Regions from separate parts of the Peribacillus sp. JNUCC41 genome, predicted to be linked through region 1. Evidence: riboswitches for the same ligand, from Rfam matches in the RefSeq annotation. Region 1 holds a riboswitch; the other holds the start of a gene.

Region 1 (7,643 bases):
GGACCTATTTCAAGGAGTTAATCGGGAAAACAAAAACCATGCTCTCTTTACAGCTTTCATAGCATATGTGAATACAAAGGATCGACTCATCGAATATGTGAACTACGGATTTACTTCAGCCTTCTTGTATTCCCCAAGCACCAACCAAATTCTCAATTTAAACGAAGGGGCCACCCCAAGCGAACTGATTCCCGAATTGCCCATAAAAAAAATAGTCTTTCATTATGAACCAGGAAGCCGTTTCATCATCTATACAGATGGACTCTCTAAAACGCCCAATCCTTCCGCCTTTGACCGGTCTGACAATATCAAGAGGGAGTTCATTGAAAATGTCCATCTCGATACAAATAAGGTTCTTCAGGAGCTTTTGATCTCAAGGATGAGGCATTCAGTGATTAACGATGACATCTGCATTATTGCAGGGACACTTTTTTAAGTACGATAAAAAAAGGCCGTTTTCAAAAAGAAACGGCCCTTTCTACGCTTTTTTATTTTTGTAGGGCTTGAACGACTTCCTCCAGCTTCATGCCCCTGGATGCTTTAACGAGAATGATGTCATTTCCCTGTGTAGAAGACTTAAGTTCCTCTATAAGCTCCTGTTTATCTTGAAAAGGACGAACCTGCTCCGATGAAAAAGACTTGCTCGCTCCCTTGGCAATAAACTCGGCTAAAGGACCAAACGTGAAGATCTTATCAATCCGTTCATTGGAAATCAATTCACCAATTTTCAAATGAAAGTCTTTTTCCTGTGGCCCTAACTCCAACATATCTCCCAATACAAGGATCTTTTTCTCGAATCCAGATAACCCCTCAACCAATTCCACTGCTGCCTTAACTGAAGTTGGACTGGCATTATACGCATCATTGATGATCTTCTGCCCTTTTGCGCCTTCGACCAATTCCATCCTCATATTAGTTAATTGAATGGTTGACAGACCTTTACGGATCGCTGAATCATCCACATCGAATTCTTTAGCAACCAAGATGGCAGCCAGTGCATTAAGAACATTATGATTGCCTAATACGGGTATCTCATAATCGATCTCCTTTTCACCGCTTGCGATTGTAAACGCGGTACGGTCTGCCCCTTGGCTTATGGTCTGTGGATATAAATCATTTTGTTTCGTACGTCCAAAAGATATTACATTTAAATCAGGAAAATCGCTTTTGATCCGATTGCGAAGCAATGGTTCATCACCATGATAGATCAGCTTCCCATCTTTCGCCAAACCTTCGACAATTTCCAACTTTGCATTCGCGATTTCCTCGCGTGATCCTAAATCCAATAAGTGTGATTCACCAATATTGGTAATGATCGCTACATCAGGCTTTGCCATTTTGGATAAAAACTCAATTTCACCGCGGCTGCTCATTCCCATTTCCAAAACAGCTGCTTCAGTATCCTCATCCATCGAAAGCACCGTTAGTGGTAAACCTAAGTGATTATTGAAGTTTCCACTGGTTTTATGAACTTTATAGGTAGTGGCCAGCAACGCAGCCGTCATATCCTTCGTTGTCGTCTTACCGTTGCTTCCTGTTATCCCAATGACATTAATATTCAACTGCTGACGGTAAGAACGCGCCAATTGCTGAAGTGCTTTCTCGGTATTTTCCACAATGATTATTGGTAAATCATTAGGAGGATTCGGAACATCCCTTTGCCAAAAAGAAGCAGCAGCTCCTTGCGCCAATGCTTGTTTGACATACTGATGTCCGTCAACCTGCCCACCCTTAAGCGGTATGAACAAACATCCTTCCTTAACCGTTCTGGAATCGATGGTAACCCCATTAATTCCTTTGGACTGGAATGGACTGATATCATTCAAACCCTCTGCCATCTCATGTACTTGTTTTAACGTTCTCTTTATCATTTTGTTCCTCCTACATTCATCGAACCGTTAATCGCTCTCTACTTCCAATAACCAAACGAAGCAGAAACCAGTTTAAAATCGCACCGGTTCCTGCTGATTGGAATCCATCAAATCAACGTTTGATGGATTGTGAAGTTTACTGCTACATTACTTGCATGATCAAACTGTATATTTGATTTGTTGTTTTTCCTGATGACGTTCCAAGGCAAGTTTCACTAGTTTTTCAATTAGCGCTGGATAGTCGACACCTGTGTGCTTCCACAATAACGGAAACATGCTGAATGGAGTAAACCCAGGCATTGTATTCACTTCATTAATATAAATTTGCCCCTCATTCGTTAAGAAGAAATCAGCGCGAACCAATCCAGAGCAATCCAATGACTTAAAGGCAGTAATGGCCATTTCGGATAAAGTTGCATACTCGCTTTCCGATATCTCCGCTGGAATGACCATCGCTGAATTACCGTCTACATATTTTGCTGAATAATCATAGAAGCTAAAATCCTTCTTAGGGATGATTTCGCCTGCCACTGAACAAGACGGTTCATCATTACCGAGAATACCAAACTCTAGTTCACGAGCAATGACCCCTTCTTCAATGATGATCTTCCGATCGAATTGAAAAGCTTCCGCTACCGCTTTTTCCAGTTCATCAGCATCATTACATTTGCTGATACCGACACTTGAGCCTAAATTGGCAGGTTTGACAAAACAAGGGTACCCCAATTCCTCCGCTACCTTTTTAATGGCACTTTCAGTATTCTTCTCCCATTCGGAACGAATGAACCAAGTGTATTTCACTTGCGGAAGTCCCGCCTGGGCAAAAATGTTTTTCATGATGACCTTATCCATTCCTGCTGATGAAGCTAAAACGCCATTTCCTACATAAGGAAGGTTCAATAGTTCCAGCATCCCTTGTACGGTCCCATCTTCTCCATTTGGTCCGTGAAGCAATGGGAAAATTACGTCATACCCTGTTGATTCACTATCTTCATCAGTTGAATGTGCCTGCAAGGCAAGTGGTGAGCTCGATTTTTCCGGTGAAAATGTTAAAGCCTCCACATTCTCAGCAGGTCCTGTTAACTTTGGTCCATTAATCCATGAACCCTCTTTTGTTATGTAAATCGGATATATATCAAACTTTGCTAAATCGAGAGCTTTAATGACAGCTAAAGCCGTCTGCATAGAAACCTCATGCTCCGCAGATTTTCCACCATAAAGCAAACCAAGTTTAGTTTTCATGAGTTATTACCCTCCAATATTCTTTTAACCATGTTCATTGTATCACTTTACACTAAAACGGATAAAGCGAAACTTCCATCATTGGGGCTTTTCCAATGATGGTTAGTTAAGCCAATCGGGCTTTTACAGGCTGTTGGCCACCACATTTCTTTTTCTTTACATTTGCCTTCCGCTTCCCTTACAGCCTGTTAAGGCGGGATAAAGCGAAACTTCCATCATTGAGGCTTTTCTAATGATTACCGTTATCAGAACGCAGAATAACACCGCCACGTCCTGTGAGCCGCCCTCTCTTGTCTTTTATGCATGAGATGGTAAGTCTTACACCTAAAAAATTGGAGGATGACAAATAATCCAATCCACTAACCTCGGAAGTTGGGATAATCAGGATGATGATGTGTTTTTAATAACGCTTTCCCATACTTTTTCTTTTCGATTGAAGATAATAAAGGCATCGGGCTCATAAATAACTCTATCCGAAAAGTCGTCATGCATCTCATCCATGTTTAAATAATCCCCTACGACCCATGCAGGTATCTCAATTTTCGTTCTTGTATACTTAACATCCCGAAAGGAAAAAGCGAGCCCCTCTCCCAGAATATGAGCCAAGGAAGAAATGATTTCTGCAGGAATCGCTGTCAGCTCTTTTTTCTTTCTGATTCCAAGCCATGTCCTCTCTACTTTTAATGGCTCCAGCTTTAGCGGAATCAAGCTTCCTAACATCATATAATATGTCGAAAGAGAACGAAAATAAATTTTATTGAACCAACCATCATCCTGGGCAAGGTACACAAATTGATTATTCAATTTACGGAAAAACGGGGGACTCAGATGGGTTTTAGCGTGTCCTAAATATAAAAGTTCCGCTATTTCCCTTCCATCCAATTCATCCAGCCCTTCCGCCTCTTCAAAATCGACCCAACAGAAATCTCCATATGCCCGAACATTTTCTTTAACGAGCTTTGCAATATCCTCAGATGAAGCGCTCTCTAGCAGGACATTCAAATTGTATTCCCCACCATCGAATTGATGTTTCAATAATAAGATCGAATCCAAGGTATATGGCAGCGAATAGACGAATTCACGAAAATTGAGTCCATTAAAAAGGACAAACCGTTCGGAAGCCTGCATATACATATATAAGATATCATTGCTATCATTCTTCATAACCTGACCTCCTCCGAGCTCTCAATCAATAATGTTATTTTATCAAACTTTTGGGTTTTCACATAAGTTATATACCACCCAACATTAATCATCATCAGCATCATGTACATAACACGATTCACAAAATCCATATTTTAGTGAAAAATTCCGAATAGGAGGAATTGATTTTGGGTAAAGTTAAAAAAGCTTTTGTCATTCATCCTTTGCATGATGCCGCTTCCATTGATGCAACTAAAAGATCAGGTCTATGGCAATCAGAGAAATTTGCCTTTTGAAAAATATTTATATCAGGTTGATGCAATCCTTGATATCGGATGCGGTACAGGAAGAACCACACTCGCACTATATAAAAAAAGGGTTCCAAAATATAAAAGTGAAAGCGCATTTTATTTCAAATCAAAAAAAAAAATCCAGAGTGACATTTCACTCTGGATTTTTATATTAAGAAACTTGCTCTAATTCTTTTTTGGAAGGAGGGTTGAATTGACCTTCCCATTTAGAGATGACGATTGCTGCAAGTGAATTACCGATAACGTTTACAACTGTACGTCCCATATCAAGAATACGGTCGATACCAGCAATAAATGCTAGACCTTCAATAGGAATACCGACAGTTCCCAATGTCGCTAAAAGAACTACGAAAGATACACCTGGTACACCAGCAATCCCTTTGGACGTGATCATTAACACTAGCATTAGCGTAATTTGCTCATATGCGCTTAAGTCGATGCCGTACATTTGAGCGATGAAGATAGCTGCTAACGCTTGGTATAATGTAGAACCATCAAGGTTAAAGGAGTATCCAGTCGGAATTACAAATGTAGCAATATGTTTCGGACATCCCGCTTTCTCCATTTTTTCCATGATTTTCGGAAGAACCGCTTCTGAACTTGCAGTAGAGAAAGCAAGAATCAATTCTTCTTTTAGAAGTTTAATCAACGTAAAGATATTGAATCCGACAAATTTCGCAATAAGACCAAGAATGACTATTACAAAGAAAATCATTGTTCCGTAAACAGAAAGCGCTAACTTTCCTAACGGAATTAAAGATTCCAAACCGAATTTGGAAATAGTCACACCGATTAGTGCAAATACACCGATAGGAGCAAATTTCATGACCATGTTAGTTAGGTAGAACATTCCTTCAGCTACACCTTGGAAGAAACGGAATACTGGTTTACCCTTTTCACCGATGGCCGCAATACTAAGTCCAAACAACACGGAGAAGAAAATGATCGCTAGCATATCGCCTTCTACCATGGCTTTAACTGGATTGGATGGCACAATGTGAACGATTGTATCCACGAACGATTCATGCTGCTTAGTTTCGGCTGTATCAACATAGGTAGAAATATCAGTTTGTTCTAGCTTGTCCATATTCACACCAGCACCAGGCTGGATGATATTCGCTGATATTAAACCAACAACAATCGCAATCATCGTTACCACAACAAAGTATGATATTGATTTAGCTCCAAGTTTACCTACAGCTTTCAAATCACCTACACCAGCAACTGCAACGATAAGGCTTGAAACGATGATTGGCACTACAATCATTTTAATCATTCGTAGGAAAATGTCTCCGAATGGTTGTAAAAAGTTTTGGGCCGTCTCACTACCATAAAAAATGGCACCAACGATAATCCCTAGAATTAAACCAATAAAAATTTGGCTAGCTAAACTTAGTTTGAATTTCTTCATTTACTTTCCTCACCTTCCATAAAGTCTTTGATGCAAAAACATTTTTGTCTCGGTAAGGGAAACAAGATACTAATAAAAGAAAGTAATTTTTCTTTTTTTGAAAAACTCTGTCTTTACGCCGAAAAAAAAGACACTTCATGTGTCGATTTCTTATTGGCGTGAATATTCACACATGTTCCCTTAAAGACGCTGACGAGGTTAGCTGTCGGGTTAGGAATTGGAAACACAAAGCCCTTTCATTTCTGAATTCACCCCTAGCGGATAAAATCCACAAAAATGGGTCCCCCGTTCTTGGAATAAGATTAAGCGAGTTAACTTATAATAAAATATTATACTAAAAATGATAATCTGTAAATATTTAATCGCATCCGTTTATAAAAAATCTTTAAATATGTCTGAATATTCTGTATTAATCGCTATTATATCTATAATTACTATCCCAATTTTTGATCAATAAGTTATATTGATATAATTAATGAATAATTTGACATCACCTCTTTTGTTAAAGGAACGGTTATTTTTCCAAAATGCCAAGTAACAGATATCTTACTTTTTCCCTAGAGGTGAATTTTTTATAAGTCGGAACTTTCACTTTTTCAAATTGAATCGGAGTAATAAAATTAGAGTGGTTCTTCACTGCCACATCCGGCTTCAGCAGGATGACGTCACCTACAGACGGCCCCTTTATTATTTCTTGCTTTCCTTCCGCTTTAAGCCCTTTTGTAATGTAATGTTTATCTACATATCCTTTTTTTGTCAATTTGTAAATATAAGGATTTTTTTGGTAATTCACCGCCTCTATAGGTACGGAGGGTACACCGGCTTTCTCATTGGTTATTACAGTAAGATCCACTTTGGATCCCACTAACAAAGGTTCCGTTACTTCGCCTTCCGGTTCGATTAAAGCCTGAAATGGAAATCTGTTATCTTTTTTTAACGACGGCTCTTCAGCTGGATAGGAATGGATACGGCCTATCGTTCCTTTCAATGCCTTTTTTGAATCAGAGGAACTTGCTTTTATAGTCATGCCCACTTCAGCCTTTTTCATTTCCTCTTCGGAGAATTGCCCTTCAATTGCCATATTTGTAGAAACAATGGATATGATGGGATTTTTCAGGTTTTTATTGATATTTTTAACTACACCATCAGCCTCGCTCGTCGTCACGATAGCATTGGACTGCTCCTCAATTGAACTCAATTTTGCGTCAAGCATTTTCACTTTTTCATCCAAACTGTTTCTTTCCAGTTCCTGCTTGTACATTTCTTGCTCAATGTTACTTTTAATAAGATCCGTCGAGTTTGTGGTTAAATCAGTACTCAAGTTTTTTTCCACCGATTCATCAATGGCCGCTATTCCAGAATCACTGGTCAGGGACCCTTGATATGCCCTCAACTTGCCTATGTATTCTTCAATCCCCGCAATTTCTCCCTCAGCTGCCGTTTTTTCCGCTTCTAAATCCGCTTTTAGCGCATCAAGTTCGGTCGTCTCATACTCAAACAATGAAGATCCAGCCGTAATCGTATCGCCTTCTTTTACAAGGAATTTCTTAAAATCATTTTTCTTGGTATCAAAATAGATATCATACACTTCTACAGGTTTAATTACCCCATTTGTTTGAATAGTATCCCTAATTGTATCCTTTTTTACCTTTGTCCAGTTTTCAA
Region 2 (7,643 bases), 990 kb from region 1:
GGAGCTGAAGGAAAAAAGGCAAACCGCACAAAAACAATGCTTGCGACAGCAAAAGGGAAAGCATGACCGATTTTAGAGACATATAACTCCCCCCTTCTATTTCTTACCAATCCTTGCATGTCCTTATATCCTAGGACAACTTTAAGAACCCGTCAACAAACTGCAGAATATACACCTGTCATTTAGAAAACGGCCAGTATGTTCGTCAAGAGGCAGCTTTTCAAGGCTAATGGATTGCTTGGAATGATTCATTCGCATGTTTTAGTTCTCGCCCAAACTATGTGATTCTCTCCCCAGCCTCATTCCACTTCAACCATGATTTGCGTCAGGTAATTTTCATACCCCTTTACCGCGACTTCGTCCAAGATGTATTCTTCGTATGCAAACGATTTGAGGTTCAAGTTTTCACTCTCCATGAATTGTAATATTCTTTCGTACGTTTCGGAGATATTTTTATAACTGCCTTTATGATAGGCAACAACATAGAGTCCCTTCGGTTTTGAATAGAATGTGGGGGCTGGGTGCCTTTCCATGACTTTTGTGTACAAAAATGAATAGTCATCATGATTCCCGTCGATGATGTTTTCTTTACTAATCATGGCCCCGATAGGGAATCCTGTGTAAAATTCATTTTCATTACAGAAATCAATGAAGTCAGAAGTAGATTTTAAGAATTCGGCATCAGAAGAGTTCAGGATGGATTCACTAAGGAAGAGCTGTTCTTCCTCCTGAAGTTTCAAGGTGATTTGAGAGTCATCCATACAAATCGCTTTTTCAGTGAGGTATATTTTCGTTTCAATGATCTTCTGCACTCTGTGAAGGTTCTTTATCTTTTTTTCCAATTCTATGGTCTTTTCTTCGAAAAGTTCAATTAGTTCCATAGGTGACCTGTTAGTAAGAAACCATTTGATCTCTTTCAAAGGCATATTGAATTCTTTTAAAAGCGTGATGACCGAAAAAACTTCGAATTGTTGATAAGAGTAATACCGATAGCCCTTTTCGTTTTTTAAATCAGGAGTAAGAAGCCCAATCTCATCATAATGAATGAGCGTTTGTTTTTTTACATTGCATAATTTGGCGAATTCGCCAGTCGTAAAATATTTGCCTACATTTCCATCGGACATCACGATCTCTCCTCTTGACTATATGGTAACCATATACCTTAGTGTATTAATATATCATGATAACAAAACGGATAACCAGGTGCGAAATGAGGAAGGAAAATAAATGATGAAGACCACTATACATGAAGTCTCGAACGAAAATGTAACGGATATTTTGAAATTGCAAATAAACGAAAAGCAAAAGGCTTACATCGAAACGACTGAGCAATGTTTAAAAGACGCGAAGGAATGTAAATACTACAGACCAGTTGGGCTTTATTCGGATGATATCTTGGTTGGTTTTGCGATGTATGGCTTTTTCCCTGGGGAAGGCGAAAATGGCAGAGTGTGGTTAGACCGCTTTTTCATTGACGCTGAACATCAGGGTTTCGGGCTTGGCAGTATCTTATTGGAGGCTTTAATAAAAAGATTAATAGAAGAATATGATTGTCCTGAAATCTATTTAAGCATAGTTGAAGATAATCAGGCCGCCCTTCATTTGTATAAGAAATACGGCTTTGCATTCAATGGCGAATCAGATTATAACAATGAAAAGGTCATGGTCAAAAAAGTATAGGTATGATAATAGCTAGTCCTTTTCAACTCAAAAGTATGTCCAGCAATACAGAAAAAGCCGGTTCCCCTTGTTCCAGGAATCCGGCTTTTTTAAGATGGTTCATTTTAAAGTGAACGGTACTTTTTTAAACTAATAATATTGATGGTGATAAAGACGGTCGCAAATGCAAGGAGAATGAGGAGATCCAGTAATACCTCATTGAACGTGAAGCCTTTGTACATAATGCCGTTCATGGCATCCGATGCGTAATAGAGAGGCATGATCTTGCCGATTTTTTGCAGCCAGTCCGACATGCCATCCAATGGGAAAATCCCTGTAAAGAAGACTTGCGGCACGATGACGAGCGGAATGAATTGTACCATTTGGAATTCGGATGCCGCGAAACTCGATAGTAATGTACCAAGCGATAATGCAACGAGCGCGACCAGTATATTCGTCAGCAAAACGAGCCAAATGGAGCCGACAAGGACGATATCCAATACATTGACAGCATATAGGACGACAATTATGGTTTGAACTAGAGCAAATAAGCCATATCCGATCACATAGCCCGCTACGATTTCGTATCTTTTAATCGGGGTGGCAAGCAGCCGTTCCAGCGTACCACTTGTACGCTCTTTCAAAAGCGCGATTCCCGCTATTAAAAATACAAAGAAGAAAACGAAAAAGCTGACGAGCATCGGACTGAAAGTATCAAAACCCTTTGTGTCGGCATCCCCGTATACATAAAGCTCCTCAATTGAAGGCGTGTTTTTTTCATTCCCTTGCAAAGCATGCATCATTTGCATTTGAACGGCCTTTGCACGGGACGGTTCGTCGTTCAATAGTGTCAGTTTCATTTTTCCATTTTCAACATGCAGCCAGCCATCCGTATCATTTTCTATCATTTTTTCCTGAGAAAATTCCTCAGCAGCCGATACTTGAAAATCCGCTTGTTTCAATGCTTTGACCACGGTTTCATTACTGCCTGTAACAACGAGTTTCAAATCACTTGCTTCTGTATCGAAAATAAAATACATGAGCGTTAAAATGAGCAATGGAGCCAGGAAAAATAAAGCGAGTGTCCTTCGATCCCGGCGCAGCTGCTGGGTAATTCGAGTAACTAGAGAAGCCATTCTCATTTTAGGCCACCTCCAATCCTTAAAAAAACATCATCAAGCGTTTCCGCGGCAAATTGTGTTTTTAAAGCTGCCGGGGTTCCTGCCGCGATGATTTCACCTTCACGCAGCATCGCTAGTTTATCGCATCGTTCCGCTTCATCCATCACATGCGTCGTGATGATGATCGTCTTATGATCTTCGTTTCTTAAACGCTCAAGTTCCCGCCAAATCGATTGTTTCAGCAAAGGGTCTATTCCTACTGTCGGTTCATCCAAAATGAGAATCTCCGGATTTTGGATGAGTGCCGCCGCCAGTGACAGACGGCGTTTCATTCCCCCGGAATAATGCGCAACCCGAACATTCAAATCGCTCGTCAACTGTACGATTTCGGCTGCATATCGAATGCGTTCCCTTCGTTCCTTTTTCGAAAAACGGTATAGCTTCGCAAAAAATTCGAGATTTTCAGCTCCGGTCAATTCTGTATATAAAGCATCGGACTGTGCCATATAGCCGACATCCATTAACAGCGCTCGATTTGGCACTTCATGATCCAGAACCGTGACTTTACCCGCATCAGGCTTAATCAATCCGACAATCATTTTAATCAAGGTCGTCTTTCCGCATCCGGATGGACCTAGCAAGCCAAAAATTCCGTTTTTTTCAATACTCAGGCTCAATGGCTGAATGACCTTTTTATGATGAAAACCTTTGGCAATCCCTTCAATGGAAATCGCATTTTTCAATGTACACACATCCTCCCTCTTTAATTAACACAGTGTTGAGTGTATCATCATTCTAAGGCAGCATTTGTTCTAATACAATCAACATATTTGGAAAAATGTTCAGTGAAGGAGACATTACATGGCATCGATTCATGAGGATATGGTACAAAAGACGAAGATGCAGATACAACATCATTTTATTGCACTCGTTGAAACAGAGGGGTTCTCACATGTATCAGTGAAGAAAATTGCAGAGCGCGCCAACATTAATCGGGGCACATTCTATTTACATTACACAGATAAATATGAATTAATGGATCACTTACAGCAGGAATTGTTAAATGAACTTCAAACCCGCATTACTGCCATTTTACCGAAAGAGGCTTTCAGGGCTCTTCATCAACAGCAGCTTTACCCGCCCTTCGTAGAGATCTTTCAATTCATCAGTGAACATGCCCACGCTTTGAGGGCCATTCTTGGTGATCAGGGCGATCCTTCTTTTGCCAAAAAAATAAAGCGCGTATTCGGTGAAGTACTATTGGATCGTTTGATCAGCCAGCACCCAGCAGCTAAAAATGAAGCGTTCCGCATGTATATGCACGCCTTCCTGACATCGGCGATTTTAGGGGTGATACAGGAGTGGCTGGAGAATTGTGAAGAGCAAACGGCGGAAGAAATGGCGAAAATCCATTTTCAAATCTTGAACTTCATCAGCCAATTGCGCACATTCATACAATGAACGAATCATCAAAGGCATGTTCCATCAACATGCCTTAAAATCGGATTACATCTTTTTTCTTCGCTTTCACCTCTACATTCCCAACGCAAAAAAACTCATTTTTAAATAAATGAGTTTAAAAGCAAAACAAGATATGGATTTTTCGCTCAGCGTTCCCGGATAGTACACAGGGATTTCATAATTGAATAGTACCGCTAATGATGTTGGGATTTTAGTTGATTTACCTTAGGGAAAACAATTTTAAAAACGGATTCTTTTTCTTATCCGTTATCCTTAACTCATCCATGATGATTTGATCCTCATGATCGGCTATCCATTTCCTTAGTGCATCTTTATCCTGGCATTGTGTTAAATATGTCTGGCCACCCTTGCCTGTAGCATTAATAACATATCTATTGAACGTTTTCTCCATAATTGCCCGCCTTTTTAGTAAAATGTCTTGAATCTTTAAATACGAATGCAATGCTTTTTCCTTTATCATTTACAAAAGAAACATAAAAATATATATATTAGAAATTTTGATTGGCAATAGCGTGTTCCGCTTGAAAGTATTGAATAAAGTACTTCGAGCTGGTTATCATAATTGGATTAATCGAACCTATCATAATGTGCTAACTAATATTTGTCAATACGTTTTTTCAATGTAAATGAAACGTAAATTTTCAGTCTTGTTAAAGAAATATTTTTTTACGATTTAGGGGTTTACAACTGATAAATGATGGGAGTAGAATACGTTTATCAATTTAATGCATTTCGGCCTAAACTCAAGGGAATTGAGTACGGAGGACCCAATCAATTGGGGTTAATTCTGCCTTGCAGAAGGGATGAGATCAGCTCTTTCGCCATCCTACCCGTCAGCTAACTTCGTCGGCTAAAGCGAGGGAGGTCATAAGACCGCCTATTTCGGGAGTTTTTTTTCACGCTTTTTGTGGCAAAATAACTGTTCGAAGTTTTTGCTGGTCTTTTTATTATGCCTTTAAAAAGATTCTGAAAGCAGATTGATGATTAAAGCATCATACAGTTTTACACAATTTTTTTATAGGTAGGGATGATTTATTTGAGAATGACAAAAAGTTTATTGGATCCGCCAAAAATACTTGTACTCGGCTTTGCCATCCTGATACTTATTGGGGCCTATTTATTAACCCTGCCGATTTCCACTGAAAATGGCATTGGCCTTCCTTTTCTGGATGCTTTATTCACCGCAACTTCCGCTACATGTGTAACAGGATTGGTCGTAGTGGATACGGGATCGACTTTCACCACTTTTGGTGAGTTGGTCATCTTAACACTGATTCAGATAGGCGGTTTAGGGTTCATGTCATTTGCGACATTTTTCTTTTTCCTTTTAGGCAAAAAGATTTCTTTAAAAGGCAGGTTACTCTTGCAGGAGTCCTTAAATAATCTATCCATGGCAGGTGTAGTCAGGTTAGTAAGACGGCTTTTAATTTTCACGGCCATCATTGAGGGCATGGGTGCCCTTATTTTATCGATTCGCTTTTCTTTTGACATGCCAATCGGAAAGGCAATCTATTACGGGGTTTTTCATTCCATATCGAATTTCAATAATGCCGGCTTTGATTTAATGGGGGAATTCAAGAGTTTGACCCCTTATGTATCGGATCCATTCGTAACCCTTACGGTCGTCTTCCTCATCACGTTTGGCGGAATAGGTTTTATCGTGATGAATGAACTATACGAATACCGTGATACCCATCGTTTATCCATACATACGAAGGTTGTTCTGACGACTAGCTTGGCACTAACGATTGTCGGCGCAATTTTAATCTTTTTATTCGAGTTCGGTAATGCCAAGACATTGCAGCCTTTATCTTTCATGGGTAAAACGCTGTCCTCATTATTTCAATCGGTTACACCTAGGACGGCAGGCTCCAATACGTTGAATATCCCTGATTTAACTCAACCTACATTACTGCTCATCATTTTCTTGATGTTCGTCGGGGCTTCGCCCGGATCGACTGGCGGCGGAATTAAAACAACCACATTAGCAACGCTTGTCGGGACGGTTTGGTCACAGATTAAAGGAAAGGGTGATGTGGTATTATTCCGTCACCGCATTGTGAGTGAAACGATCTTTAAAGCATTATCCGTTACATTCATTGGCGTATTCATGGTTTCAATCATCTCCATTCTGCTGACCATCACTGAAAGCGGAACTGATTTCTTGATGATTTTGTTTGAAGCCACTTCAGCATTCGCCACCGTGGGACTTTCAATGGGGTTGACCCCCGAATTATCACCGGTTGGCCGGATGCTCATCATTTTCACGATGTTTGCAGGCCGTGTGGGTCCTTTGACTTTGGCCTTTGCCATCGCTATGAGGCGCAAACCAGATCCGTTCCGACGTCCAAAAGGGAAAATCATGATTGGTTAAACATAAATGAAGGAGTGTAAAAGATGGGAAAACGACAATATGCCGTGATCGGTTTAGGCAGGTTCGGAACCAGTGTGGCCCATAGATTATATACGGCTGGCCAAGAGGTATTGGGTGTTGATGTCAACGAGGAAAGAGTAGAGAATGCGGAAATGAGCGTTACCCATGCGATCATGGCGGATACGACGGATGAAGATACTTTGAGGTCAATCGGAATCCGTAATTTCGATTGTGTCATCGTAGCCATCGGAAATGACATGCAATCGAGCATTTTAACTACCTTGCTTTTAAAAGAGCTTGGGGTCGATAAGGTCATTGCCAAAGCACTTAATAAAAATCACGGTCAGGTGCTCACTAAAGTCGGAGCTGACTGGGTCATCTATCCTGAGAGGGATATGGGGGAACGGGTCGCGAATCAGCTCCTGTCCCCTAACATGCTGAACTATATAGAGCTCTCTAAAGAATACAATATCGAGGAAATCATCCTGCCCATGAGCATGAAGGGAAAAAGCCTCAGGGAGCTTGATCTACGGGCAAAATATAATATCAGCGTCATTGCCATAGTGAGTAATGGAGAAATCATCATAGCCCCCTCACCAGATCAGGATATCCATGAAAATGATATGCTTTTAGTGGTTGGCAATAAAAAAGATCTAGCCGTCTTTGCCAATATTGAATAATCCAACAGGTTCCGGCTTTTGCTTTTTGGGCCCTGTATCTATTTTGAGTGCAGCATGACTTATACATGCCAGAAGACCCCCATATGGAGGTCTTCTCGATGAGGTTTATAACGAGCATCCCATGCCCTGGATATGTATGTATTATTTCATCGTACTGATTGCCTGGGCAAGAGTGGACTTTATCGTCACTTTATCAAAAGGAAGTTGAAGCTTTACGGCAGTCATGGCTATTTCCGGCCGAAGTCCTGAAAGGGTTGTTTCAATACCGATCAAATGTAAGGATTCAATCAAATGCGACAGCTGGAGGGCGGATGCACCATCTATTGA

The links. A riboswitch is a leader RNA that binds a small molecule or an ion and turns the genes downstream of it on or off. The one in region 1 is predicted to bind cyclic di-AMP.
Region 2: linked by a shared signal. The riboswitch ahead of JNUCC41_RS05425 (TrkH family potassium uptake protein) and the one ahead of JNUCC41_RS10340 (cation:dicarboxylate symporter family transporter) in region 1 are both predicted to bind cyclic di-AMP.

The regions. Positions count from the first base shown of each region.
Region 1 is NZ_CP062163.1:2,081,546-2,089,188, reverse strand. It holds gene JNUCC41_RS10360 (PP2C family protein-serine/threonine phosphatase) at 1-436, shown strand, start outside; gene JNUCC41_RS10355 (UDP-N-acetylmuramoyl-tripeptide--D-alanyl-D-alanine ligase) at 489-1,871, opposite strand; gene JNUCC41_RS10350 (D-alanine--D-alanine ligase) at 2,031-3,113, opposite strand; gene JNUCC41_RS10345 (hypothetical protein) at 3,495-4,277, opposite strand; gene JNUCC41_RS10340 (cation:dicarboxylate symporter family transporter) at 4,719-5,978, opposite strand; cyclic di-AMP (ydaO/yuaA leader) riboswitch at 6,151-6,297, opposite strand; gene JNUCC41_RS10335 (efflux RND transporter periplasmic adaptor subunit) at 6,493-7,643, opposite strand, start outside.
Region 2 is NZ_CP062163.1:1,091,685-1,099,327, forward strand. It holds gene JNUCC41_RS05390 (VanZ family protein) at 1-82, opposite strand, end outside; gene JNUCC41_RS05395 (MerR family transcriptional regulator) at 300-1,124, opposite strand; gene JNUCC41_RS05400 (GNAT family N-acetyltransferase) at 1,231-1,680, shown strand; gene JNUCC41_RS05405 (ABC transporter permease) at 1,785-2,801, opposite strand; gene JNUCC41_RS05410 (ABC transporter ATP-binding protein) at 2,798-3,523, opposite strand; gene JNUCC41_RS05415 (TetR/AcrR family transcriptional regulator) at 3,642-4,241, shown strand; gene JNUCC41_RS05420 (hypothetical protein) at 4,462-4,653, opposite strand; cyclic di-AMP (ydaO/yuaA leader) riboswitch at 4,987-5,129, shown strand; gene JNUCC41_RS05425 (TrkH family potassium uptake protein) at 5,305-6,636, shown strand; gene JNUCC41_RS05430 (potassium channel family protein) at 6,660-7,316, shown strand; gene JNUCC41_RS05435 (STAS domain-containing protein) at 7,458-7,643, opposite strand, start outside.